DNA from 4 places in the Streptomyces sp. NPDC003011 genome. Region 1 is predicted to be linked to each of the others. Evidence: riboswitches for the same ligand, from Rfam matches in the RefSeq annotation. Region 1 holds a riboswitch; each other region holds the start of a gene.
The links. Region 1 has a riboswitch for cyclic di-AMP ahead of ACWD0J_RS20540 (M23 family metallopeptidase). Riboswitches for the same ligand answer to the same signal wherever they lie in the genome.
Positions count from the first base shown of each region.

Region 2: it holds a riboswitch for cyclic di-AMP, as region 1 does, so the genes downstream of both, ACWD0J_RS13720 (M23 family metallopeptidase) here and ACWD0J_RS20540 (M23 family metallopeptidase) in region 1, are expected to answer to the same signal.
Region 3: it holds a riboswitch for cyclic di-AMP, as region 1 does, so the genes downstream of both, ACWD0J_RS04675 (transglycosylase family protein) here and ACWD0J_RS20540 (M23 family metallopeptidase) in region 1, are expected to answer to the same signal.
Region 4: it holds a riboswitch for cyclic di-AMP, as region 1 does, so the genes downstream of both, ACWD0J_RS10525 (transglycosylase SLT domain-containing protein) here and ACWD0J_RS20540 (M23 family metallopeptidase) in region 1, are expected to answer to the same signal.

Region 1 covers NZ_JBSFTY010000038.1:43,461-49,308, forward strand. The annotation lists gene ACWD0J_RS20525 (DNA gyrase/topoisomerase IV subunit A) at 1-215, opposite strand, end outside; gene ACWD0J_RS20530 (M16 family metallopeptidase) at 726-2,084, shown strand; gene ACWD0J_RS20535 (M16 family metallopeptidase) at 2,081-3,469, shown strand; cyclic di-AMP (ydaO/yuaA leader) riboswitch at 3,672-3,839, shown strand; gene ACWD0J_RS20540 (M23 family metallopeptidase) at 3,852-4,616, shown strand; gene ACWD0J_RS20545 (GntR family transcriptional regulator) at 4,875-5,570, shown strand; gene ACWD0J_RS20550 (HPr family phosphocarrier protein) at 5,698-5,848, opposite strand, start outside.
Region 2 covers NZ_JBSFTY010000021.1:74,234-80,081, reverse strand. The annotation lists gene ACWD0J_RS13730 (tyrosine-protein phosphatase) at 1-74, opposite strand, end outside; gene ACWD0J_RS13725 (alpha-galactosidase) at 256-2,331, shown strand; cyclic di-AMP (ydaO/yuaA leader) riboswitch at 2,634-2,792, shown strand; gene ACWD0J_RS13720 (M23 family metallopeptidase) at 2,797-3,807, shown strand; gene ACWD0J_RS13715 (rhamnogalacturonan lyase family protein) at 4,092-5,848, shown strand, end outside.
Region 3 covers NZ_JBSFTY010000006.1:43,962-49,809, reverse strand. The annotation lists gene ACWD0J_RS04690 (hypothetical protein) at 1-1,271, shown strand, start outside; gene ACWD0J_RS04685 (cytochrome P450 family protein) at 1,268-2,557, shown strand; gene ACWD0J_RS04680 (transglycosylase family protein) at 2,708-3,739, shown strand; cyclic di-AMP (ydaO/yuaA leader) riboswitch at 3,934-4,102, shown strand; gene ACWD0J_RS04675 (transglycosylase family protein) at 4,106-4,828, shown strand; gene eno (phosphopyruvate hydratase) at 5,163-5,848, shown strand, end outside.
Region 4 covers NZ_JBSFTY010000015.1:10,014-15,861, forward strand. The annotation lists gene ACWD0J_RS10520 (polyprenyl synthetase family protein) at 214-1,224, opposite strand; cyclic di-AMP (ydaO/yuaA leader) riboswitch at 2,172-2,352, shown strand; gene ACWD0J_RS10525 (transglycosylase SLT domain-containing protein) at 2,358-2,840, shown strand; gene ACWD0J_RS10530 (HAD family hydrolase) at 2,894-3,700, opposite strand; gene ACWD0J_RS10535 (LacI family DNA-binding transcriptional regulator) at 3,843-4,871, opposite strand; gene ACWD0J_RS10540 (carbohydrate ABC transporter permease) at 4,908-5,786, opposite strand; gene ACWD0J_RS10545 (carbohydrate ABC transporter permease) at 5,783-5,848, opposite strand, start outside.

The sequences.
Region 1 (5,848 bases):
CGGTCGGGGCGCAGGCCCATCTCGTTCATCTGGTACACGATGCGGCGGTGCACCGGCTTCAGGCCGTCCCGGGCGTCCGGCAGGGCGCGGGAGTAGATGACCGAGTACGCGTACTCGAGGTACGAGCCCTTCATCTCGTCCACGACGTCGATGTCGAGGATCCGCTCCTCGTACGAGTCGTCGGGCGGCGGGGTCTTCGTGCTGCGGCGGGCCATCGCTGCCGGCTCCTCCTGTTTGCTGGTCGCTCGCCTACGGGGTGCTCAAGTCGGTGTCGACAGGGCGGCCGTGCTCAGCCCTGCGGGCCTTCGCGCGATCGCCCTCTCGACACCGACGCGCCCCTCCGGCTCACTCTTGCTTGCTGAAGCGTGAACGGGGTCTGACGCGGACCATTGTGGACCGCGGCACTGACAACGACGGACCAGACCCGGGGTAAGCCGCCTGGTCCGACGCCGACACATGCCGCCCGCGTCCCTGCGTGCCGCCCAGCGGCACGACTGCCCGCAGGCTACGGCACGCGCGCACCGGCCATCCCGCTTCCGTTCACCGCGGCGGCCCACCGGCCCTCCCCCTCCCGCTCCGGACGCGAACCCGCCAACCACGTCGATCTCGCTCTCGGCGTACGTCCCGCCGGGAACTTCGCCGTGGCCCCGCGCGCTGCATACAGTGGCAGGACCGGCAGGAAAACCGCGGTTCGAACGACCGCGACGGCGATCGAAGGGACGTACATGCCCATGGGTCACACGGCCACAGCCCAGGCAGGCTCCGGGGGCCTGACAGCGACCGAGCACCGCCTGGCCAACGGTCTGCGCGTGGTGCTCTCCGAGGACCACCTGACCCCGGTCGCGGCGGTGTGCCTCTGGTACGACGTCGGTTCGCGCCACGAGGTCAAGGGCCGTACCGGCCTGGCTCACCTTTTCGAGCACCTGATGTTCCAGGGCTCCGGCCAGGTCAAGGGCAACGGCCACTTCGAGCTCGTCCAGGGCGCGGGCGGCTCGCTCAACGGCACCACCAGCTTCGAGCGCACCAACTACTTCGAGACCATGCCCACCCACCAGCTGGAGCTCGCCCTCTGGCTGGAGGCCGACCGCATGGGCTCCCTGCTGGCCGCCCTGGACGACGAGTCGATGGAGAACCAGCGGGACGTCGTCAAGAACGAGCGCCGCCAGCGCTACGACAACGTCCCCTACGGCACGGCGTTCGAGAAGCTCACCGCGCTCGCCTACCCGCAGGGCCACCCCTACCACCACACCCCGATCGGCTCGATGGCCGACCTGGACGCGGCCACCCTGGAGGACGCGCGCGCGTTCTTCCGCACGTACTACGCGCCCAACAACGCCGTCCTGTCGGTGGTCGGCGACATCGACCCGGAGCAGACGCTCGCCTGGATCGAGAAGTACTTCGGGTCGATTCCGGCGCACGACGGCAAGCCCGCCCCGCGCGACGGCTCCCTGCCCGACGTCATCGGGGAGCAGGTGCGCGAGGTCGTCGAGGAAGAGGTCCCGGCCCGCGCCCTGATGGCCGCCTACCGGCTGCCGAACGACGGCACGCGCGCGTGCGACGCGGCCGACCTGGCGCTCACCGTCCTGGGCGGCGGCGAGTCCTCCCGCCTCTACAACCGGCTCGTACGGCGTGACCGTACGGCGGTCGCGGCCGGCTTCGGACTGCTGCGGCTGGCCGGGGCGCCCTCCCTGGGCTGGCTGGACGTGAAGACGTCCGGCGACGTCGAGGTGCCGGTCATCGAGGCCGCCATCGACGAGGAGCTCGCGCGGTTCGCCGAGGAGGGCCCCACGGCCGAGGAGATGGAGCGCGCCCAGGCCCAGTTGGAGCGCGAGTGGCTGGACCGGCTCGGTACGGTAGCGGGCCGCGCCGACGAACTGTGCCGCTACGCCGTCCTGTTCGGTGACCCGCAGCTCGCCCTCACCGCCGTCCAGCGCGTCCTCGACGTGAGTGCCGAGGAGGTCCAGGAGGTCGCCAAGGCCCGTCTGCGCCCCGACAACCGCGCGGTCCTCGTCTACGAGCCGACCACCACCGAAGCCGAAGACGCCGAAGCCGGCGACGAGAACGACGAGGAGGCGGCCCAGTGACCGAGCTCGCCGCGATGGAGTTCCACCCCCAGCCCCAGGCGGGCGAGGCCAGGCCGTGGGCGTTCCCGGCGCCCGAGCGCGGAGCGCTCGGCAACGGCCTGACCGTGCTGCGCTGCCACCGCCCCGGCCAGCAGGTCGTCGCCGTCGAGGTGATCCTGGACGCGCCCCTGGAAGCCGAGCCGGCCGGTCTGGACGGCGTCGCCACGATCATGGCGCGGGCCTTCTCCGAGGGCACCGACAAGCACTCCGCCGAGGAGTTCGCCGCCGAGCTGGAGCGCTGCGGTGCCACCCTCGACGCGCACGCCGACCACCCCGGCGTACGGCTCTCCCTCGAAGTCCCCGTCTCCCGCCTGGCCAAGGCCCTGGGCCTGCTCGCCGACGCCCTCAGGGCGCCCGCGTTCACGGACGGCGAGATCGAGCGGCTGGTCCGCAACCGCCTCGACGAGATCCCGCACGAGCTGGCCAACCCCTCCCGCCGTGCCGCCAAGGAGCTCTCCAGGGAGCTGTTCCCGTCGACCTCGCGTATGTCGCGCCCGCGCCAGGGCAGCGAGGAGACGGTCACGGCCATCGACTCCGCGGCCGTACGCGCCTTCTACGAGAAGCACGTCCGACCGGCCACCACCACCGCCGTGGTCGTCGGCGACCTCACCGGTCTCGACCTCGACGCGCTGCTCGGTGACACGCTCGGCGCCTGGACCGGTTCCCCGGCCCAGCCGCGTCCGGTGCCGCCGGTGACCGCCGACGACACCGGCCGGGTCGTCATCGTGGACCGTCCGGGCGCCGTCCAGACGCAGCTGCTGATCGGCCGCGTCGGCCCGGACCGGCACGCGCGCGTGTGGCCCGCGCAGGTGCTCGGCACCTACTGCCTGGGCGGCACCCTCACCTCCCGGCTGGACCGCGTCCTGCGTGAGGAGAAGGGCTACACCTACGGCGTGCGGGCGTTCGGGCAGGTCCTGCGCTCGGCTCCGGACGGCTCGGGTGCCGCGATGCTCGCCATCAGCGGTTCCGTGGACACCCCGAACACCGGTCCGGCCCTCCAGGACCTGTGGACCGTGCTGCGCACGCTCGCCGCGCAGGGCCTGACCGACGCCGAGCGCGACGTCGCCGTCCAGAACCTCGTGGGGGTGGCGCCGCTGAAGTACGAGACCGCGGCGGCCGTCGCCGGCACGCTGGCCGATCAGGTCGAGCAGCACCTGCCGGACGACTTCCAGGCGACGCTGTACCAGCAGCTCGCCGCGACCGGCACCGTGGAGGCCACCGCGGCGGTCGTGAGCGCGTTCCCGGTGGACCGCCTGGTGACCGTCCTCGTCGGCGACGCCGCGCAGATCAAGGAGCCCGTCCAGGCCCTCGGCATCGGCGAAGTCAGCGTCGTCTCAGCCGAGTAGCCGCAGCCGTGCCCACAGGCCCCGGTGACAGGAGTGCCACCGGGGCCCCTTGATGTCCGACGGATGTCCGAATTGAGGGAAAGGTTGCCTGTCTGCCCTGTGGCATGCGCTACAAAAGCCGTGATCCGTTTGGGGATTGAAAGTCGGCACGTTTAGCGTCATCCCGGCTGTTCGTCAGGCAGTGCGCCGCGTCCGCGGCACCGGACAGTCATCGCCGAGTCCCCGCATGGCGCGAGCCAGGGGAGCCGGGGACCCACACCAGAAGTCCCTGGGGTGAATCGGACGCCCGCGCGCACCGCGAGGGGGCCCGTAGGAGACCTTCCTGCTCCGAACCCGTCAGCTAACCCGGTAGGCGAGAGGGAAGGAAAGGACCAGCCACTCCATGGCGTTCATGTGCGCCGCCGGTAAGCACCGTCGTCCCAGCCGGATGAAGCGCAGCACCGCCCGTGCGGCCGGCGTCGCGGCTCTGGCCACCACCGGTGTCATCGGCTCCCTGGCCGCCCCCGCGCTCGCCGCCGAGCCCGCGGCCGAGCAGACCGGTCTCACCCCCGTCATCACCATCGGCGACGCGATCGCGGACCAGATCGACGCCCAGGCCGCCGCCCAGAAGCAGGCCGCCGACGAGGCCGAAGCCCAGCGGAAGGCCGAGGAGGCCGCCCGCAAGAAGGCGGCCGCGGACGCCAAGAAGGCCCGCGAGGCCGAGGAGCGTGCCGCCCGCGAGGAGGAGCGCAGGCGTCTCAACGCCTACGTCGCCCCGATCTCCGGTTCGTACATCTCGACCAGCTACAAGTCCGGTGGCTCCCTGTGGTCCTCCGGCAGCCACACCGGTGTCGACTTCCATGCCTCGACCGGCACGTCCGTCCACGCGGTCGGCTCCGGCACCGTCGTCGAGGCCGGCTGGGGCGGGGCGTACGGCAACCAGATCGTGATCAGGATGAACGACGGCACGTACACCCAGTACGGCCATCTGTCGTCCATCGGCGTCTCGGTGGGCCAGTCGGTCACCCCGGGACAGCAGATAGGCCTCTCCGGCGCGACCGGCAACGTCACCGGCCCGCACCTGCACTTCGAGGCCCGGACGACCGCCGAGTACGGCTCGGACATCGATCCCGCCGCCTACCTGCGCTCCCACGGCGTGAACCTCTGACCTCGCACGCCGTGAGCGTCTGACGCTGCCACGGAGTGAACGTCCGACGCCCGCACGGCGGGCGCGTCCCGCGACGGACGGCAGGACATCCCGAAGCCCCGGCTCCCCGAGCCGGGGCTTCGGCCTTTCGGATGCCCGTCTGTCCAAAAAATATCCATGGATTCCGACCCGCCATCGGAAATTCCGGCTCATTGCAATAGAGTCACTGAACACACGTCAATCGTCGACGTTTCACGGGGATTAAGGCGGAGGTCGGTCATGCGTATTCCGGCGCACTCGGTATGCACCGCGATCCGGGACGACATCGTCGCGGGTGTCTACGAGCGCGGGGGCCGGCTCACCGAGGAACTGCTCGCGCGGCGCTACGGCGTCTCGCGCGTCCCCGTCCGCGAGGCCCTGCGCACGCTGGAGGCGGAGGGCTTCGTGGTGACCCGGCGGCACGCGGGCGCGTGCGTCGCGGAACCCACCGAGCAGGAGGGCGCCGACCTCCTGGAGATGCGCATGCTGCTGGAGCCGCTCGGCGCCTCCCGGGCCGCCCAGCGGCGCACGGAGGCCCACCTCAAGGTGTTGCGCGGACTGGTCCGGCTGGGCCAGGAGCGGGCCAGGCGGGGCAACAGCGAGGATCTGCGCTCCCTGGGCGGCTGGTTCCACGAGACGCTCGCCCAGGCCTCCGGAAGCCCCGCGATGACCTCGATGCTGACCCAGCTGCGCCACAAGATCGCCTGGATGTACGCGGTGGCGGCGCCCGCCGACCCGGTGGAGTCCTGGGCGGAGCACGGCGCGATCGTGGACGCGGTGGCGCGCGGCGACAGCGAGCGCGCGCGGACGGTCACGGCGCTGCACACCGAGCGCGCCACGGCCGCGCACCGGCTGCGCTTTCCGTCCCAGGCGGATCGCCCGGACCGTGTGAGGAACTCGCAACATCCCGTAAACATGACGGGCCTGCGGCATTAACACGAGCGCCGTATACAAAGAGGCGTAATTCCCGGGGGATTATTTCCGCTGCCCGGGAACAGGAAATGCGAAGGGCCCGCCCGATAATTCGGACGAGCCCTTCTGTGTTCCGTTACGGTGCCGGCGCTCAGACGGTCTCGGGGAGCTCTTCGAGACCCTCGGCGACGAGCTTCGCGAGACGGTCGAGGGCGGCGTCCGCCCCCTCCGCGTCGGAGGCGAGGACGATCTCCTCGCCGCCCTGGGCGCCCAGACCGAGGACGGCCAGCATGGAGGCCGCG
Region 2 (5,848 bases), on a different contig from region 1:
GGCAGCCCGCCCACGTCCCGGAAGTTGCGCACTGCGGCCAGCTCGGGCTCGGTCGACGGGACCTGCTGCGTCACGGGGACTCCTCCCATTCGGTCCCGCCGACGCGGCTCGACGACGGGCACGCCTTCGACGATACGACATGGCTGCCTGGGGCAATGAGTTGTCCACAGGCGTTGCACCGAGGGCTCGCGGCCCTTGATGATGTTGACGCCTGAGTGCACCTGTTCGTGTCTGTTCGTATCTGTGAGGGACTGCATGCTGGAGATCGCCGGAAACGGCCGTACGTGGATTCTGTCCGGGCCGACCAGCAGTTACGCCCTCCATCTCACCGGGGAGGACGAGCTCCTCCACCTGCACTGGGGGCCGCGGATCGCGCTCGCCGACGCCGAGGCCCTGGCCGTCCGCCCGCTGCCGGACTACTGGCCCTTCGAGTCCCCGCTCGACGGACGTGAGGAGTACCCCGTCGAGGGCGGCCCCCGTTTCGTCCGCCCCGCCCTGTCCGTGCGCACCCAGGAGCGACGCGGCACCGAGTGGCGCTTCGACGCGTACGAGAGGGCCGAGGACGACGAGCTGCGGCTGCGGTTCCGTGACGGCGAGCTGGCGATCACGCTGCACTACCGGATGCGGCACGACGTCGTGGAGCGCTGGGTGACCCTGGACAACCAGGGCCCGGCGGTCGAGGTGCTGCGCGCCGACTCCGCCACCTGGACCCTGCCCGACCGGGAGGACGGCTGGCGGCTGTCCCAGCTGCACGGCCGCTGGGCCGCGGAGTCCCGGCTCGTACGCGCCCCCCTCACCTACGGTGAGAAGGTCATCGGCAGCCGCCGCGGCCACACCGGGCACCAGCACCTGCCGTGGGTCGCGCTGGACACCGACGCGACCGAGGAGCGCGGCGAGGTCTACGGCTGCGCCCTCGGCTGGTCCGGTTCCTGGCGCATCGCCGTCGCCGAACTCCCCGACACCCGCGTGCAGATCACCGGCGGGGCGGGCTACGACGACTCCGGCCTGCTGCGGCTGGCGGCGGGCGAGTCCTTCACCACGCCCGTCTTCGCCGGCCTGTGGAGCGACGGCGGCTTCGGCGGGGCGAGCCGCGCCTGGCACGCCTATCAGCGCGCCCACGTCATCCCGGACGCGGACCGGGACCGGCCCGTGCTGTTCAACTCCTGGGAGGCCACGGAGTTCGACATCTCCGAGGAGCAGCAGGGGGTGCTGGCCCGCCGGGCGGCGGCGATGGGCGTCGAGCTGTTCGTCGTGGACGACGGCTGGTTCGGCAAGCGCACCAGCGACCGCGCCGGACTCGGCGACTGGACGCCCAACCCGGACCGCTTCCCCGGCGGCATCAAGCCCTTGGCCGACTACGTCCACGGCCTCGGCATGCAGTTCGGCATCTGGGTCGAGCCGGAGATGGTCAACCCGAACAGCGACCTCTACCGCGCCCACCCCGACTGGGTGCAGTACCAACCGGGACGAAAGCGGACGGAGCTGCGCAACCAGCTCGTACTGAACCTCGCCCGCGAGGACGTCCAGGAGTACCTGTGGGAGCAGCTCCACGGACTGCTCTCCAGCGCCCCGATCGACTACGTGAAGTGGGACTTCAACCGCTGCTTCACCGACGCGGGCTGGCCCGGCGACGCCTACCCGCAGCGCCTGTGGGTCGACCACGTCGACGCGCTCTACCGGCTGCTGGACCGGCTGCGTGCGGCGCACCCGGGCGTCGCCTTCGAGTCCTGCTCGGGCGGCGGCGGCCGGATCGACCTGGGTGTCATGAGCCGTACGGACCAGGTGTGGACCTCCGACAACACCGACCCGCTGGACCGGCTCGCCATCCAGCACGGCTTCAGCCAGATCCACCCCGCGCGCGTGATGGCCGCCTGGGTCACCGACAGCCCCAACACCCAGCTCAACGGCCGGGTCAGCTCACTGCGGTTCCGGTTCGTCAGCGCCATGGCCGGGGTGCTCGGAGTCGGCGGCGACCTTGCCGAGTGGACCGAGGAGGAACTCGCCGAGGCGGGCGACTGGGTGGCTCTCTACAAGGAGATCCGGCCCCTGGTGCAGCGGGGCGACCTCTACCGGCTGCGGCCCCCGGAGGGCGGACTGAGCGCGGTGCAGTACGTGCTCGGCGACGAGGCGGTCGTCCTCGCCTGGCTCCAGGCGCAGCATCACGGCGAGCCCGTCCCGGCGGTGCGGCTGCGCGGACTCGACCCGACGGCGTCGTACGAATGCCGTGAAACGGGCGAAGTCCACCGGGGGGCCGTCCTGCTGCATCACGGGCTGCGGACCGGACTGCACGGCGACCTGGATGCGGCAGTTCTCCGGTTGCGCCGCATTTGAGACTTCTGCCTGAATTGGCGTCTTAGTTCAACTCTGGCTGGAATAGGGGTATCTGATGGGCGGGGCGTGAGGAGCGTCATACTCGTGACCGTGCGTCGCCCGTCATGTTCACGTAATGCACATACTCCACATGGGAATTCGGGGTGAGGAGGTGCCCTCCGATTGACGGAGGGTGACCAGGAATTCCCTCACAGGATCAAGAGAAGCGCATTCACATACAACCTCTACTTGTCCCTGTGCGTCTTGGTCGCTTACGTTCACCACCGATCCGGACGGACGCCCAATCCTGCCGCCGCCCGGAGCCCGCACACTCACCCGTCCACGGCAGGAGCGGGGGACCCACAGGCACAACCGCCTGTTCCGGTCTCCGGAACAGGCTAGGGGTTAAGCCGTACTCCGGTACGGCCGGGCATCTCCAGCCCGCACCCGACAGCTCACCTCGCAGGCGCCGGAGAGGAATTCGTCATGCCCGCGAAGGGTAAGCACCGCCGCCCCAAGGCTCAGCGCTTCACTCGTTCCATCGCCGTCGCCGGAACCGGCGGCGCCGCACTCGCCCTTCCGCTCCTGGGAGCCACCGGCGCCCATGCGGCGAGTGCCCAGTCCGTCACGGAAAATGCCGTTCAGTCATCGGTTCCCACCGCCGCGAAGAATGCGGTGGCCGAAAAGCCGGCGGCCGAGAAGAAGGCCGCCACGCAGACGTCCGGCGTGAAGACCTATGCGGTGCGGGCCGGTGACTATCTCGCGAAGATCGCCGACGAGCAGAGTGTCAGCGGTGGCTGGCAGAAGCTCTACGCCGACAACCGCGAGGCCGTCGGCGAGGACCCGTCGCTGATCCACCCCGGTCTGAAACTCACGATCGGCAAGAAGGCCGCCGCCGGCACGCCGAAGACCGAGTCCTCGGACTCCTCGTCGTCCGGCTCCTCGTCCTCCTCGTCGCAGAAGTCGGAGTCGAAGAAGTCGGATTCGTCCGCCTCCTCGTCGGATTCGTCCGCCTCCTCGTCGAAGACCTCCTCGTCGCAGGAGTCGACGGCCACCACCCAGAGCGCCGGAACCGCCAGCACCGCGAGCGGGTTCTCCGCTCCGGTGGCCGGTGCCACCGTCGGAACCCCGTACCGGATGTCCGGCAGCATGTGGTCCAGCGGCTACCACACCGGTGTCGACTTCGTCGTCCCGACCGGTACTTCCCTGAAGTCCGTGGGCGCGGGCACGGTCGTCTCCGCGGGCTGGGGCGGCGCGTACGGCAACCAGGTCGTCATCCAGCTGGCCGACGGCTACTACGCGCAGTACGCGCACCTGTCCTCGCTCTCCGTCTCCAGCGGCCAGACCGTGGCCGCGGGGCAGCAGATAGGCCTCTCCGGCGCGACCGGAAACGTGACGGGCCCGCACCTGCACTTCGAGATCCGCACCTCGCCCGGCTACGGTTCGGACGTCGACCCGGTCGCCTACCTCCGCGCGAAGGGCGTCTCCGTCGGCTGACGCCCGCCGACCACCTGTCTGACACGCCGCCGAAGGCCGGACCCCGATCCCCGGGTCCGGCCTCCGGCGTGTTCGGGGGCGGGCGGGAAGCCGACCGGTGAGCACTCCTGGTCGCCGGGGGCGTTCTTGTCTCGTTCATGTCGCCCATGTCTCGTTCATGATCGCCGCATTGCGATCTTGTGGCGCCGGGGTCCGGAGCGTCGACAGCGAGGGAAGGGCGGGGACACAGTGAACTCCGCAGTGAGGCAAGCGCTTCCTGCCGCCGACGTCCCGAAGGAGTTCCCGTGCACCCCGTCCGCCGACGCCGAAGAACTGTCGCCGTCACCGCCGCGGCCCTGCTCGCCGGGCTGTTCGCCGCCCCCTCCGGCCAGGCCGCGGAGCCCTCGCGCAGGAGCGTCGAGAACCTCGACCGGGGGCTGGTCGCCGTCCCGTCCGGCAGAGGCACGTTCCTCAGCTGGCGTCTGCTCGGCACCGAGTACGCACGGCACGGCGACGCCATCGGCTTCCACGTGTACAAGAACGGACGGCGGCTGAACCGGGCGCCGGTCACCCGGTCGACGACGTACCAGGACGACAGCCCGGGCACCGGCACGTACACCGTGCGAGCCGTGGTCGACGGGCGGGAGCTGAAGCCGGGCCGGGCCGCGCTCGACCTCTCCCGGGGCTATGCCGAGATCCCCCTCGCCACCGCCGACGGCTACGTCGTGCAGCACGCCTGGCCGGGCGACCTCGACGGCGACGGACGGTACGAACTCGTCGTCAGCCGCCTCTCCCCGGCCCGTGACCGGCCCGACCTGCTGGAGGCGTACACGCTCACCGGACGGCGGCTGTGGCGGGTCGACCTCGGGCCGGGCTCGTACACCCAGGTCGGCGGGAACGGTGCCAACGACCCGGCGCCCGCCGCGATCAGCGGTTCGACGGCGATCGGCGGCTACCGCAACGACGACAACGTGACGGTGTACGACCTCGACGGGGACGGCCGCGCCGAGGTGCTGGTGCACACCGCCGACGGAACCACCTTCGCGAACGGCGAGCGGGTCACCGCCGCCTCACCCGCCCAGCAGTTCGTGTCGGTGATCGACGGCGCGACCGGCGCCGAACGCACCCGGCAGCCCGTCCCCGACGACTTCGTCGCCGACGGCCCCTCCGGCGGCCACTTCGGCATCTCGTATCTCGACGGCCGACACCCCAGCCTGGTCACGAAGCTGGTCACCCGGGCCGGCGCCAAGCGGGGCGCCTTCCGGACCCTCATCCAGACCTGGGACTTCGACGGCGTCGAGCTGACCCGCCGGTGGAAGTACGTCGGGGACCCGGCGAGCGGCGCGACCAGCTTCCACCAGATCCGCACCGTCGACGTCGACCAGGACGGCAGGGACGAGATCGCGGACGGCAACTACGTCGTGAACAGCGACGGCACCCTGCGCTACGTCGTCGCCGGCGCGGGGCACGGCGACCGCTTCGACATCGCCGACCTCGACCCCGCCCGGCCGGGACTGGAGGGCTTCGCCATCCAGCAGTCGGAACTGGGCGTCGTATCGACGTTCCCCTGGTACTACTACGACGCCGACACCGGCGAGCGCCTGGTGACCGGCGAGCACCCCGCCACCTGGGAGAGCGACGCCGACCTCGACGTCGGCCGGGGCAACGCCGCCGACATCGACCCCGGTCACCCCGGCTACGAGTACTGGACCTCCACCGCCGACGTCACCGCCCCCGGCGCGGGCGTGCGCAACGTCCGCGACGGCAAGGTCTCCACGACCACGCCGAGCGTCAACTTCCGGATCTGGTGGGACGGTGACAAGGCGTCAGAGCTCCTCGACCACACGTACGTCGAGAAGTGGGACCCCGCCACCGAGACCAGCGCCAGGATCTTCGACCCGCCCGCAGCCGTCGCCGGCGCCCGCAACGCGACACCGTTCTACGGCGACGTCCTCGGCGACTGGCGTGAGGAGATCCTCGCCGAGACCGCCGACCACACCGCCCTGCGCCTGTACACGACCACCGAGCCGACCCGGACCCGTCTGTACACCCTCGCGCAGAA
Region 3 (5,848 bases), on a different contig from region 1:
GCGCCTACCCGGCGTACATGTGGAGCGGACGGGAGGGCGCGGCCTCCTACTTCGCGATCGGGCACCTGCTGTTCGACGAGTGGCGGCGGGTCGGGACGCACCTGGAGCACCCACGAGGCCAGCTGCTGGTCCGGGCGGCGGTGGACCTCGCCCGGTGCGGAGTACGGGGAGCGGTACCGGTCGGCCTGCTCGCCTCGGTGCAGGAGCGGTACGGGAGGGAGGAGCGCGAGTCGTTCGAGGACGCGCTCGCCTGGGCGACGACACCCTTGTTCGGGGTGTCTGGGCTGCTGGTACAGGGCGACGAGGCGGACACCTGGCGGGCGTACGGGGCGCTGGTCGCGGAGGCGTTGAGATCGGGCGCCGATCTGGAGCCGGTGCCGGACGAGGTGTGGTGGACGCTGCTGGACGCGGCGGAGGGAGGGGCCCCGGTCGACCGCGGGCCCGTGCTCGACGCGGCACGGGTCGCGCTGCACGCGCGTATCGAAGCGGGCGACGCGGACCTGATGTACGCCTTCGCCGATCGCGTGGGGGGCGACGAACGCGAGGAACTGCTCCGCCGCGCGGCCGACGCCGGACACCCGCGGGCGGCCGAGGAGTGGGCGGCGCGTCTGCTGCACGCGGGGGACGAGACGGGTGCCCTGCGGTACCTGGAGGCCGCGGCGGAGAGCGGAAGCACGAGCGCGGCCCGCGAGGCGGGACGGCTGCACCTCGGCCTGGCGGAGAAGTGGCTGACGGCGGCGAGGGACGCCGAGGCGGCGCACCTGCTCGGGGACCTGCTGCTCCTGCGGGGCGATTACGGGGCGGCGCACGACTCGTACCTGGAAGCGGAGAAGGCGGGACACACGGCGGTCGCCCGCAGCTCGGGCATGTACCACCTGCTGATGAGCGAGCCGAGGAAGGCGAAGATATGGCTGACACGTGCGGCGAAGGCAGGCGATGAGAGCGCCGGGGAACTCCTGAGCGCGCTGGGACCGGAGGTGAATGACCTGCAGGACTATTTCGCTCCGAGCTCCGCCTTCCCGCTGGACTACGCCCACCACGGCACCCTGGCCGAGGAGCAGGGACAGGCGGACGAGGCCCGGAAGCTGTACGAAGAGGGCCACGCGACCGGCGACGCCTACGCCGCCTACCGTCTGGGCGCCCTGCTCGACCGGCAGGACCGGCCCGACGAGGCACGCGACTGGTACCGCAAGGCCGCCGACATGGGCCACCCCGGCGCTCAGCAGGCCATGAGCGAGGCTCCCGAGCCGCCCGATACCGTCGGGGCGTGACCCACCAGCCCCCTCCCGCCGACCCCGCCCCGGAACTCTTCACCTGGGAGTTCGCCACCGACCCCTATCCCGCGTACGCCTGGCTGCGCGAGCACGCCCCCGTCCACCGGACCGAACTCCCCAGCGGCGTGCAGGCCTGGCTGGTCACCCGTTACGCCGATGCCAAGCAGGCCCTCGCCGACCCGCGGCTCTCGAAGAACCCGGCGCATCACGACGAGCCCGCGCACGCCAAGGGCAAGACCGGAATCCCCGGTGAGCGCAAGGCCGAGCTGATGACGCACCTGCTCAACATCGACCCGCCGGACCACACCCGGCTGCGGAAGCTCGTCAGCAAGGCGTTCACCCCGCGACGGGTCGCCGAGTTCGCGCCCCGGGTACAGGAGTTGGCCGACGACCTCATCGACCGGTTCGCCGAGCGGGGCAGCGCCGACCTCATCCACGACTTCGCCTTCCCGCTCCCCATCTACGCGATCTGCGACCTGCTCGGCGTCCCCCGCGAGGACCAGGACGACTTCCGCGACTGGGCGGGCATGATGATCCGGCACGGCGGCGGGCCGCGCGGCGGTGTCGCCCGGTCGGTGAAGAAGATGCGCGGCTATCTCGCCGAGCTCATCCACCGCAAGCGCGAGGCGCTCCCCGCCGAGAGCACCCCCGGCGAGGACCTCATCTCCGGGCTCATCCGCGCCTCCGACCATGGCGAGCACCTCACCGAGAACGAGGCCGCCGCGATGGCCTTCATCCTCCTCTTCGCCGGCTTCGAGACGACCGTCAACCTCATCGGCAACGGCACCTACGCCCTCCTCACCCACCCCGGGCAGCGCGACCGGCTCCAGCGGTCCCTCGCCGCCGGCGAACGCGGGCTCCTGGAGACGGGCGTCGAGGAACTCCTGCGCTACGACGGCCCCGTCGAGCTCGCCACCTGGCGGTTCGCCACCCGGCCGCTCAGCATCGGCGGGCAGGACATCGCGGCCGGCGATCCCGTGCTCGTCGTCCTCGCCGCCGCGGACCGGGATCCGGAGCGGTTCGCCGATCCGGACGTGCTCGATCTCTCCCGGCGGGACAACCAGCATCTCGGATACGGCCACGGCATCCACTACTGCCTCGGCGCGCCCCTCGCCCGCCTGGAGGGCCAGACCGCCCTCGGCACGCTCCTCACCCGGCTCCCGGACCTGCGACTCGCGGTGGACCCAACGGACCTGAGGTGGCGCGGGGGGCTCATCATGCGCGGACTGCGCACGCTGCCCGTCGAGTTCACGCCCCGTGGCCGGACGCCTTCACGCAGGTAAAGGTGACACGCCCTCAACTCTGTGATCTTCACGTGATCTGCGCGGCATTAACTTGTGACAAGTGATCGTGTGCCTATACGTTCACGGATCAGCGCGGCGCCGAGCACCACGCGCCGCGCCGGTCACCGTTGTCTTGTGAAAGGTCTCCGCATGCTCTCCGGGAACGGCCGTCATCGTCGCCCCCGCCAGGCTCCGGCTCTTCTCGTCGCGGCCGGAGTGACCGGCTCCGCCATCGCGATCCCGCTGCTCGGTGCCACCGGCGCCAGCGCGGCGACCGGCACCACCTGGGACCAGGTCGCCAACTGCGAGACCGACGGTTCCTGGAGCGCGGACAGCGGCGACGGGCACTACGGCGGACTGCACATCGCCCAGGAGGACTGGGAGCAGTACGGCGGCCTCGACTACGCCTCGCGCGCCGACCAGGCCAGCCGCTCCCAGCAGATCGCCGTGGCGGAGAAGATCCTCGCCGACCAGGGCGTCGGCTACTGGTCCACCTGCGGGCTGCTCAACGGGCTCAGCAAGGACTCCCGGGCGGCCGACGTCGACACGGGTGTGGCGGGCGACGCGACGCCGGACACGTCGAGCGGGACGGGCGGCTCGGCCTCCTCCGGCCTGTCCGACCCCGCGGATCCGTCGACGGGTTCCTCCGCGGACGCGGAGTCGGACACGGCGTCGCCGTCCGCGTCGGCCTCGTCGCCCACGGATTCGCCGGATTCGCCGGATTCATCGGGCTCTTCGGGCTCTTCGGGCTCTTCGGGCACCGGGGACAACCTGGCCAACTCCGACACATCCGTTGATCCCGGCGCGGGTTCCCGTGACTCCCAGGATTCCGGCGACTCCTCCACCGGCACGGAGAATCAGGACGACTCGGACAACTCCTGGCAAGTGGGCGGTTCTTCGAGCCTCGTCGACACCGGCGCCCTCAGCGGCGGCAAGCACCGCGGCGGCAGCGCCGATGAGAACGCGACCCTCGCCGCCGCCGACACGGCCACCTCCGGCGGCCGTCACGCCGCCCGGGGCGACTCCTACACCGTCCTTCCCGGAGACACGCTCGCGTCCATCGCCGACTCCCTTGGGCTCGACGGCGGATGGCGTGCGCTCTACGAGGAGAACAAGCAGGCGATCGGTGGTGACCCGAGCCGTATCGTGCCCGGTCAGACCCTTGGACTTGGTGTCGAATAGGGCGAAAACCAACGGGAGTTCACGTCACGCTTCGCACTGAATGTCCGGTTTGGCGAAAGTGTGGGATGAGTCTCAGAAGCCCTGATCGTCTTTGAAATTCCGTGGATCGCGTGTCTACCGTCGGGACCGCTCGCCAACACGAGCCCCGGCTGCCGCAACGCCGAATCCTGCCAGCGGCCGTCCGGGAACAGTCGTCGCGTCAAGCGCCGTAGGCAGGAGCGGGGGACCCAAGGTAAGCGCCGGGGCCAGCACTTGAGGCTGGAACCGGCTTGGGGTGAAGCCGCACCTCGTGAGAGGCGCGGCCGGGCAACTCAACCGGCCCGAACCCGACAGCTCACCTCGCAGGCGTCGGTGAGGGGATCCACCATGCTGTTTTCCGCCAAGGGCAAGCACCGTCGCCCGTCCAAGGCCACCCGTGCCATCGCCATCGCCGGTGTCACCGGTGCCGCCGTCGCCGCCCCGCTGATGGCGGCCGGCAGCGCCTCCGCCGCCACCGCCTCCGAGTGGGACACCGTCGCCCAGTGCGAGTCCGGCGGCAACTGGTCCATCAACACCGGCAACGGCTACTACGGCGGCCTGCAGTTCTCGGCCTCCACCTGGGCCGCGTACGGCGGCACGCAGTACGCCGCGCAGGCCAACCAGGCCTCCAAGGCGCAGCAGATCGCCGTCGCCGAGAAGGTCCTGGCGGGCCAGGGCAAGGGTGCCTGGCCGGTCTGCGGCGTGAGCCTGTCCGGTGCCGCCTACAACGGAGCCGGTGCCGAGTCCTCGTCGAGCGGCTCCAGCAGCTCCTCGCAGAGCCAGAGCCAGAGCCAGGGCCAGAGCACCGACACCAGCAGCCGCTCGACCAGCGAGCAGCCGGCCTCCCGCTCCGCCGAGCGTCCGGCCACCAAGAAGACCGTCACCACCCCGACCGGCAAGAAGGTCAAGAAGGGCGACGGCGAGTACAAGGTCGTCTCCGGCGACACCCTCAGCTCCATCGCCGACAAGCAGGGCGTCAAGGGCGGCTGGGCGAAGCTGTTCGAGCTGAACAAGGACATCGTCGAGGACGCCAACCTCATCTACCCGGGTCAGCAGCTGCACCTGAAGTAGTACGCGGCGCCCAGCTGAACCACAGCGACCCCACATCCGGGTCCTTCATGATGAAGGCCTCGTGAGGGTCCCCCCGTCCCCACGGGCTCCCCGCTCCGGTGCGTGTTCCCCCGTACGCACCGGAGCGGGGCTTTTTTGTGCCCCTCTTCGTGCCCCTCTTTGCGCCCCCTGTGTGTTCCGCTCTCCGCTCCGCTCTTTGTTCCGTTCGGAAACAATTTACTCTCGGTTCTGCCCAAGGGGTGGGCGACCGGCTGGCCGATCCCCCCGGGCCGGTTAGGCTCGGTCTCGCAGGACCCACCGTGGTCCTGCTGCCCACGTCACATCCAAGAAGGAGATGCTCGTGCCGTCCATCGACGTCGTCGTAGCCCGGGAAATCCTGGACTCCCGAGGCAACCCCACGGTCGAGGTCGAGGTCGGCCTCGACGACGGCAGCACCGGTCGTGCCGCCGTCCCGTCCGGCGCCTCCACGGGCGCATTCGAGGCCATCGAGCTCCGCGACGGCGACCCGAACCGCTACCAGGGCAAGGGTGTCGAGAAGGCCGTCCTGGCCGTCATCGAGCAGATCGGCCCGGAGCTGGTCGGCTACGACGCCACCGAGCAGCGGCTGATCGACCAGGCGATGTTCGACCTGGACGCCACCGACAACAAGGGCTCCCTCGGCGCCAACGCCATCCTCGGCGTCTCCCTCGCCGTGGCCCACGCCGCCTCCGAGGCCAGCGACCTCCCGCTCTTCCGCTACCTGGGCGGCCCGAACGCGCACCTGCTGCCGGTGCCGATGATGAACATCCTGAACGGCGGCTCGCACGCCGACTCCAACGTGGACATCCAGGAGTTCATGATCGCCCCGATCGGCGCGGAGTCCTTCTCCGAGGCCCTGCGCTGGGGCACCGAGGTCTACCACACCCTCAAGAAGGTGCTGAAGAGGAAGGGCCTGTCCACCGGCCTCGGCGACGAGGGCGGCTTCGCCCCGAACCTCGGCTCCAACCGCGAGGCCCTCGACCTCATCCTCGAAGCCATCAA
Region 4 (5,848 bases), on a different contig from region 1:
CCAAATCGGCCGGGAAGAAGCGTCAGACCCCGGGATCAACTCCGTGTACACCTGCGGGATGACACCCGGAGGCGACGCCGGCCCGGACCCGTAGGGGTTGCGGAGCGGACGCCGCCCTCCGTGGTGGTGGATCAGGCGCCGGGAACACGCGGTCACCGCACTGCGGCCGGGGGCGGTCCGCGTCACCCCGGGAGGGGTCAGCCGGTTCGGCGGTCAGCCGGCTCGGTGGACCACCGCGTCGCACATCTCCATCAGCGCCACCTTCGCGTCGCACTCCCGCAGCGGGGCGAGGGCCGCGCGGGCGTCCTCCGCGTAGCGGACCGTGTCCCGGCGCGCCTGCTCCAGGGCGGGGTGCGCCCGCAGGCCCGCCAGGGCCCGCGTGTGCCGTGCGTCGTCGGTGAGGTCGGAGGCCAGCAGCTCGCACAGGGCGATGTCCTCGGCCAGGCCCAGCCGGGCCGCGCGCTCGCGCAGCCGCAGGACCGGCAGGGTCGCGATGCCCTCGCGCAGGTCCGTGCCCGGGGTCTTCCCGGACTCGTGGGAGTCGGAGGCGATGTCCAGCACGTCGTCGGCGAGCTGGAAGGCGACGCCCAGCCGCTCGCCGTACTGCGTCAGCACGTCGACGACCGTCTCGTCGGCGCCCGACATCATCGCGCCGAAGCGGCAGGCCACCGCCACCAGCGAGCCCGTCTTGCCGCCCAGCACGTCGAGGTAGTGCTCGACCGGGTCACGCCCGTCCTGCGGCCCCGCCGTCTCCAGGATCTGGCCGGTGACCAGGCGTTCGAACGCCTCCGCCTGGACCCGGACCGCCTCGGGCCCGAGGTCGGCCAGGATGTGCGAGGCGCGGGCGAACAGGAAGTCGCCGGTGAGGACGGCCACCGAGTTGCCCCAGCGGGTGTTCGCGCTGTCCACCCCGCGCCGCACCTCGGCCTCGTCCATCACGTCGTCGTGGTACAGCGTCGCCAGATGGGTCAGCTCCACCACCACCGCCGACGGGACGATGCCCGGCGCGTACGGGTCCCCGAACTGGGCGGCGAGCATCACGAGCAGCGGCCGGAACCGCTTTCCGCCCGCCCGCACCAGGTGCTGGGCGGCCTCCGTGATGAAGGGGACCTCGCTCTTGGTGGCTTCGAGCAGTCCCTCCTCGACAGCCGCCAATCCGACCTGGACATCGGCTTCCAGAGCCTGGTCCCGCACGCTCAGCCCGAACGGCCCGACGACGGTCACGAGGGATCTCCTGTCTGCTGGTGTCTACTGGCGATTACACGGTTTGTCGATAGGTCGCTGCCATCACTCAAGTCAGCGTATCCGGTCACGTTTCGATCACTGCTAGCGCCCACCGGTCCGGCCCGGGCGGTATCGGACCGGGCCGGATGTGTTTTTGATCACTTGAAAACATCGGACATCATCGGACCTAACGGGAAGTAAGGGATCGCTTCCCGGAGCGCGGCCGAGGTCGCGTCCGGCCGCCGTCCCGCCCGGGAGGACGATCATGCCTTCTCCTGTCCGGTGATCCCCACCGACACCTTCACGGAACCGCCCGGGCATCCCGCCCCCGAGATCACTCCGGCCAGCCTGCGCATCCGTTTCGTCCTCTCCCTGCGAGACGGCCCACGAGACCCTCCGCCTCCCGCTCCGGACGGGGTGCCGCCGTACACGCGCACGGGGCGCCCCCTCACGGAGGAACCGGTACCCGCGATCCCCGAACACCTGCCACGCCGCCCGGCCAGGCCGGCCACGCTCCGCGACTGGCAACGCCCCCTCCGGCACGCGGGCCACGGTTACGCCTCCGTACGAGTGGACCTGAGCCGCCCCGGCGACGACGGACGCCACCGGGCGGGTTCCGCGGGCGGCCGTTCACCGGGCCGGGGAGAAGCGGATCCCACGGACGGCCAGTTGGCTACGAGTTGGGCTCATTGCCCTATTTGCCACTCTTGTGCTCAGCCGTGAGTTGGGTCACTCGGGACCGTGCGCGCCCACACCGCCGCCCGCCCGCGTCTCCCCTTGCCCTTCGCGCCAGTTGAGTCATGGCAGACGCAAAGGATCAAGCACCTCATACGCCCCAGACCAAGGTCAATAGGTGCGATCTGTGAATCCGCCACTTGTTCCGGACATGTGCTCTCGCATACGTTCCGGGCCGTCGGGCGGACGCCTCATCCTGCCGCCGCCCATGGAGACACCCATCGACGAACACCGCACGGCAGGAGCGGGGGACCCAGGTCAGTCGCCGGGCCGGACGACACAGGTCGTACCGGAACGGCTAGGGGTGAAGTCGCCTCGCCCTCAGGGCGGCGCGGCCGGGCAGCTCCCGCCCGAACCCGACAGCTCACCTCGCAGGCGCCGGAGAGGAAAACGTCCCCATGTCTGCACCCGGTCAGTACCGCGGTTCCAAGACCGCCCGCCTCGCCCGCAAGCTCGCCGTCGCCGGCACCGGAGTCGCCGTCCTGGCGCTCCCGCTCATGGGCGCCACCAGCGCCTCCGCGGCGACCCCGCCCGTCGCCACGGCCTCCTCGCTGGGCTACGCCGACAACCTCGACGGCTGGATCCGGGCGGCCCTCCAGATCATGGATCAAAACGGAATTCCCGGGACGTACAACGGCATTTACCGCAATGTCATCCGGGAGTCCTCGGGCAACCCGTACGCCATCAACAACTGGGATTCCAACGCCGCCGCGGGCACCCCGTCCAAGGGCCTGCTCCAGACCATCGACCCGACCTTCCAGGCGTACCACGTGGCCGGCACCGCGTGGGACCCGTACGACCCGGTCGCGAACATCGTCGCCGCCTGCAACTACGCGGCCGCGCGGTACGGCTCGATCGACAACGTGTGGGGCGCGTACTAGGCCTGCTCCGGCCGGTGCCGTCCGCTCCGGCACCGGCCGCCCGCGGGTGGCCCTCAGCCAAAGAGCCGTTCGAGGACGACCGCGACGCCGTCGTCCTCGTTCGACAGGGTGATCTCGTCGGCCACTGCCCTGAGTTCGGGGTGCGCGTTGGCCATGGCGACGCCGTGGGCCGCCCAGTCCAGCATGGGGATGTCGTTGGGCATGTCCCCGAAGGCGATGGTCTGGTGCGGCCCGAGCCCCAGGTGCCCGGCGGCCAGCGCGAGGCCCGTCGCCTTGGTGATGCCGCATGGCTGGAGTTCGACGGTCCCGGGCCCCGACATGGTGACCGTGGCGAGGGAACCGACCACCGAACGGGCCGTCGCCGCCAACTCGTCGTCGGACAGGTCGGGATGGCGCAGCAGCACCTTGCTGATCGGCGCGTCCCACAGGTCGTCGCGCCGTCCCACGCGTACGGCGGGCAGCGTCGGGTGGGGCATCAGGTAGCCCGGCTCGATGAGCGTGAGCCCGTCGACACCGTCCTGGTCGACGGCCGCGAACACCTGGCCCACCTCGGCCTCGATCTTGCCGAGCGCGGTCTCGGCCAGCTCCCGGTCCAGGGTGACCGACCACAGCAGGCGGTCCGCGCCGGCGTCGTACACCTGCGCGCCCTGCCCGCACACCGCGAGCCCCTCGCTGCCCAGGTCGTCGAGGAGGGGCCGCACTCTGGGCGCCGGCCGGCCGGTGACGACGAGGTGCCGGGCCCCGGCCGCCGCCACCCGCGCGAGCGCGGCGAGCGACCGGTCGGAGAGCGTGTCGTCGCCTCGGAGCAGCGTTCCGTCCAGGTCGGTGGCGATGAGTGAATACGCGGTGGGTGCGGCCATGATCAGAGAATACGGAGGGAACGCCGCGCCGACTCGACGCGAACCGGACGGCTGCATCCTTCACATGCGTTGACGGCTCTTCCGGTTCACGCGCTCACCCACTCATCCGCTCACCCGCTCACCCGCTCACGCGGTCACGCGGTCACGCGGAGTCCCGTACCACCAGTTCCGTCGGCAGGATCACCCCGGCCGTGTCCTCCCCCGCGATCTGGGCGATCAGCATCCGGACCATCTCGGCGCTGATGCGGTCGAAGGGCTGGCGCATGGTGGTCAGCGCGGGGCTGGCGGCGGTGGCCGCGGGCGAGTCGTCGAAGCCGCCGACAGCGATGTCGTCGGGCACCGAACACCCGGCCTGTTGCAGGGTGCTGACGACTCCCCGCGCCATGAGGTCGGAGGCGACGAACACCGCGTCCAGGTCAGGGGCGCGCGCCAGCAGGCGGCGGGCCGCCTCCTCGCCACCGGTGCGGCGGTAGTCGCCCTCCGCGACCAGCGCGGGGTCGTAGGGCAGGCCGGCCTCGGCGAGCACCTCGCGGTAGCCGGCCAGCCGGTCGGTGCCGCCGGGGGTGTCGAGCGGGCCGGTGATCATGCCGATGCGACGGCGGCCCGAGGTGAGCAGGTGACGGACCATCTCCCGGGCACCGTCCCGGTCGTCGGCCGCCACATAGCTCACCTTGGAGCCGAGGCCCAGCGGCTTGCCGCAGGCGACCAACGGCATCCCGGCGTCGCGCAGTTCGGCGGCGACCGGGTCCCCGCTGTGGCTGGAGACCAGCAGGACGCCGTCGACATGGCCCGAGGTGATGTAGCGGGTCAGGCGGCGCCGGTCGTCGTCGGTGGCGGCGAGCATCAGCAGCAGGGGGATGTCGTGCCGGGCGAGGTGCTCGGTGCAGCCGCGCAGCAGCACGTTGAAGTTGGGGTCCTCGAAGAACTTCTCCTGCGGTTCGGTGAGGAGGAACGCCACCGAGTCCGACCGGCCCGTACTCAGGCTGCGGGCATGCCGGTTGACCACGTACCCCGTCTTCCTGATGGCGGACTCGACCGACCGCCGGGCGGCGGGCGAGACGTAGTGGCCGCCGTTCAGGAAGCGGGAGACGGTGCCCCGCGACACGCCCGCCTCCCGCGCCACGTCGTGGATGGTGGGCGGTCTGCGGCGTCCGTTGGCGCTCGTGGTCATGGTCCTCGTTCGTGGCGGGGCGGGGAGACGAGAGTGTCAGGCCTTGATCGAGCCGCTCAGCAGGTCCAGCGACCAGAACCGCTGGATCACCAGGAAGAGCGCGATCAGCGGGACGATCGCGAGCAGGCAGCCGGTGATGACCAGGGTGTAGAGGGCGGGCTGCGAGGCGCCCTGGGCGAGCAGGGTGTAGAGCCCGAGGGTGAGCGGGAACTTGGTGTCGTCGGCCAGCATCACGAACGGCAGCAGGAAGTTGTTCCAGATGCCGACGAACTGGAAGAGGAACACCGTGATCAGGCCCGGCATCATCATCGGCACCGCGATCCGGGTGAAGATCCGCCACTCGCTCGCGCCGTCCATGCGGGCGGCTTCGAGGAGTTCGGCGGGCACCGCGGCGGTCGCGTAGATGCGGACCAGGTAGACGCCGTACGGGGAGAGGATGGACGGCAGCAGCATCGACCAGTACGAGTCGGCCATGCCCATCTTCGACAGCATCAGGTACTGCGGTACGGCCAGCACGACGCTCGGCACCAGGACGCCGGCCAGGATCAGCTTGAAGACGAACTCCCGCCCGCGGAAGGCGAACCGGCCGAGCGCGTAGCCGCCGCCGGCGGAGACCGCGGCGGACAGCAGGGCGCCGAGACCCGCGTAGAAGGCGGAGTTGGCCATCCACTGCCAGTAGATGCCGTCCCGGTAGGCGTTCAGGTCGCTCAGGTTGTCGACGAAGCCGGTGCCGGGCGCGAAGGTGAAGGTGGAGAACAGCTCCGACCGGTCCTTGGTCGCCGCGATGACCACCCAGGCGATGGGGACCAGGCAGTACAGCGCGCCCAGGATCAGCACGAGGGTGGGGACCCAGGCGGTGCGCCGCGCGGCGCGGGTCTCGCCGGTGGCGTCGGCGGTGAGGGTGAGGGGGGTCATGCCCGGTCCTCCCGGGTGTAGCGGTCGGAGATGCGCAGCAGCGTGAAGGAGACGACGAACGT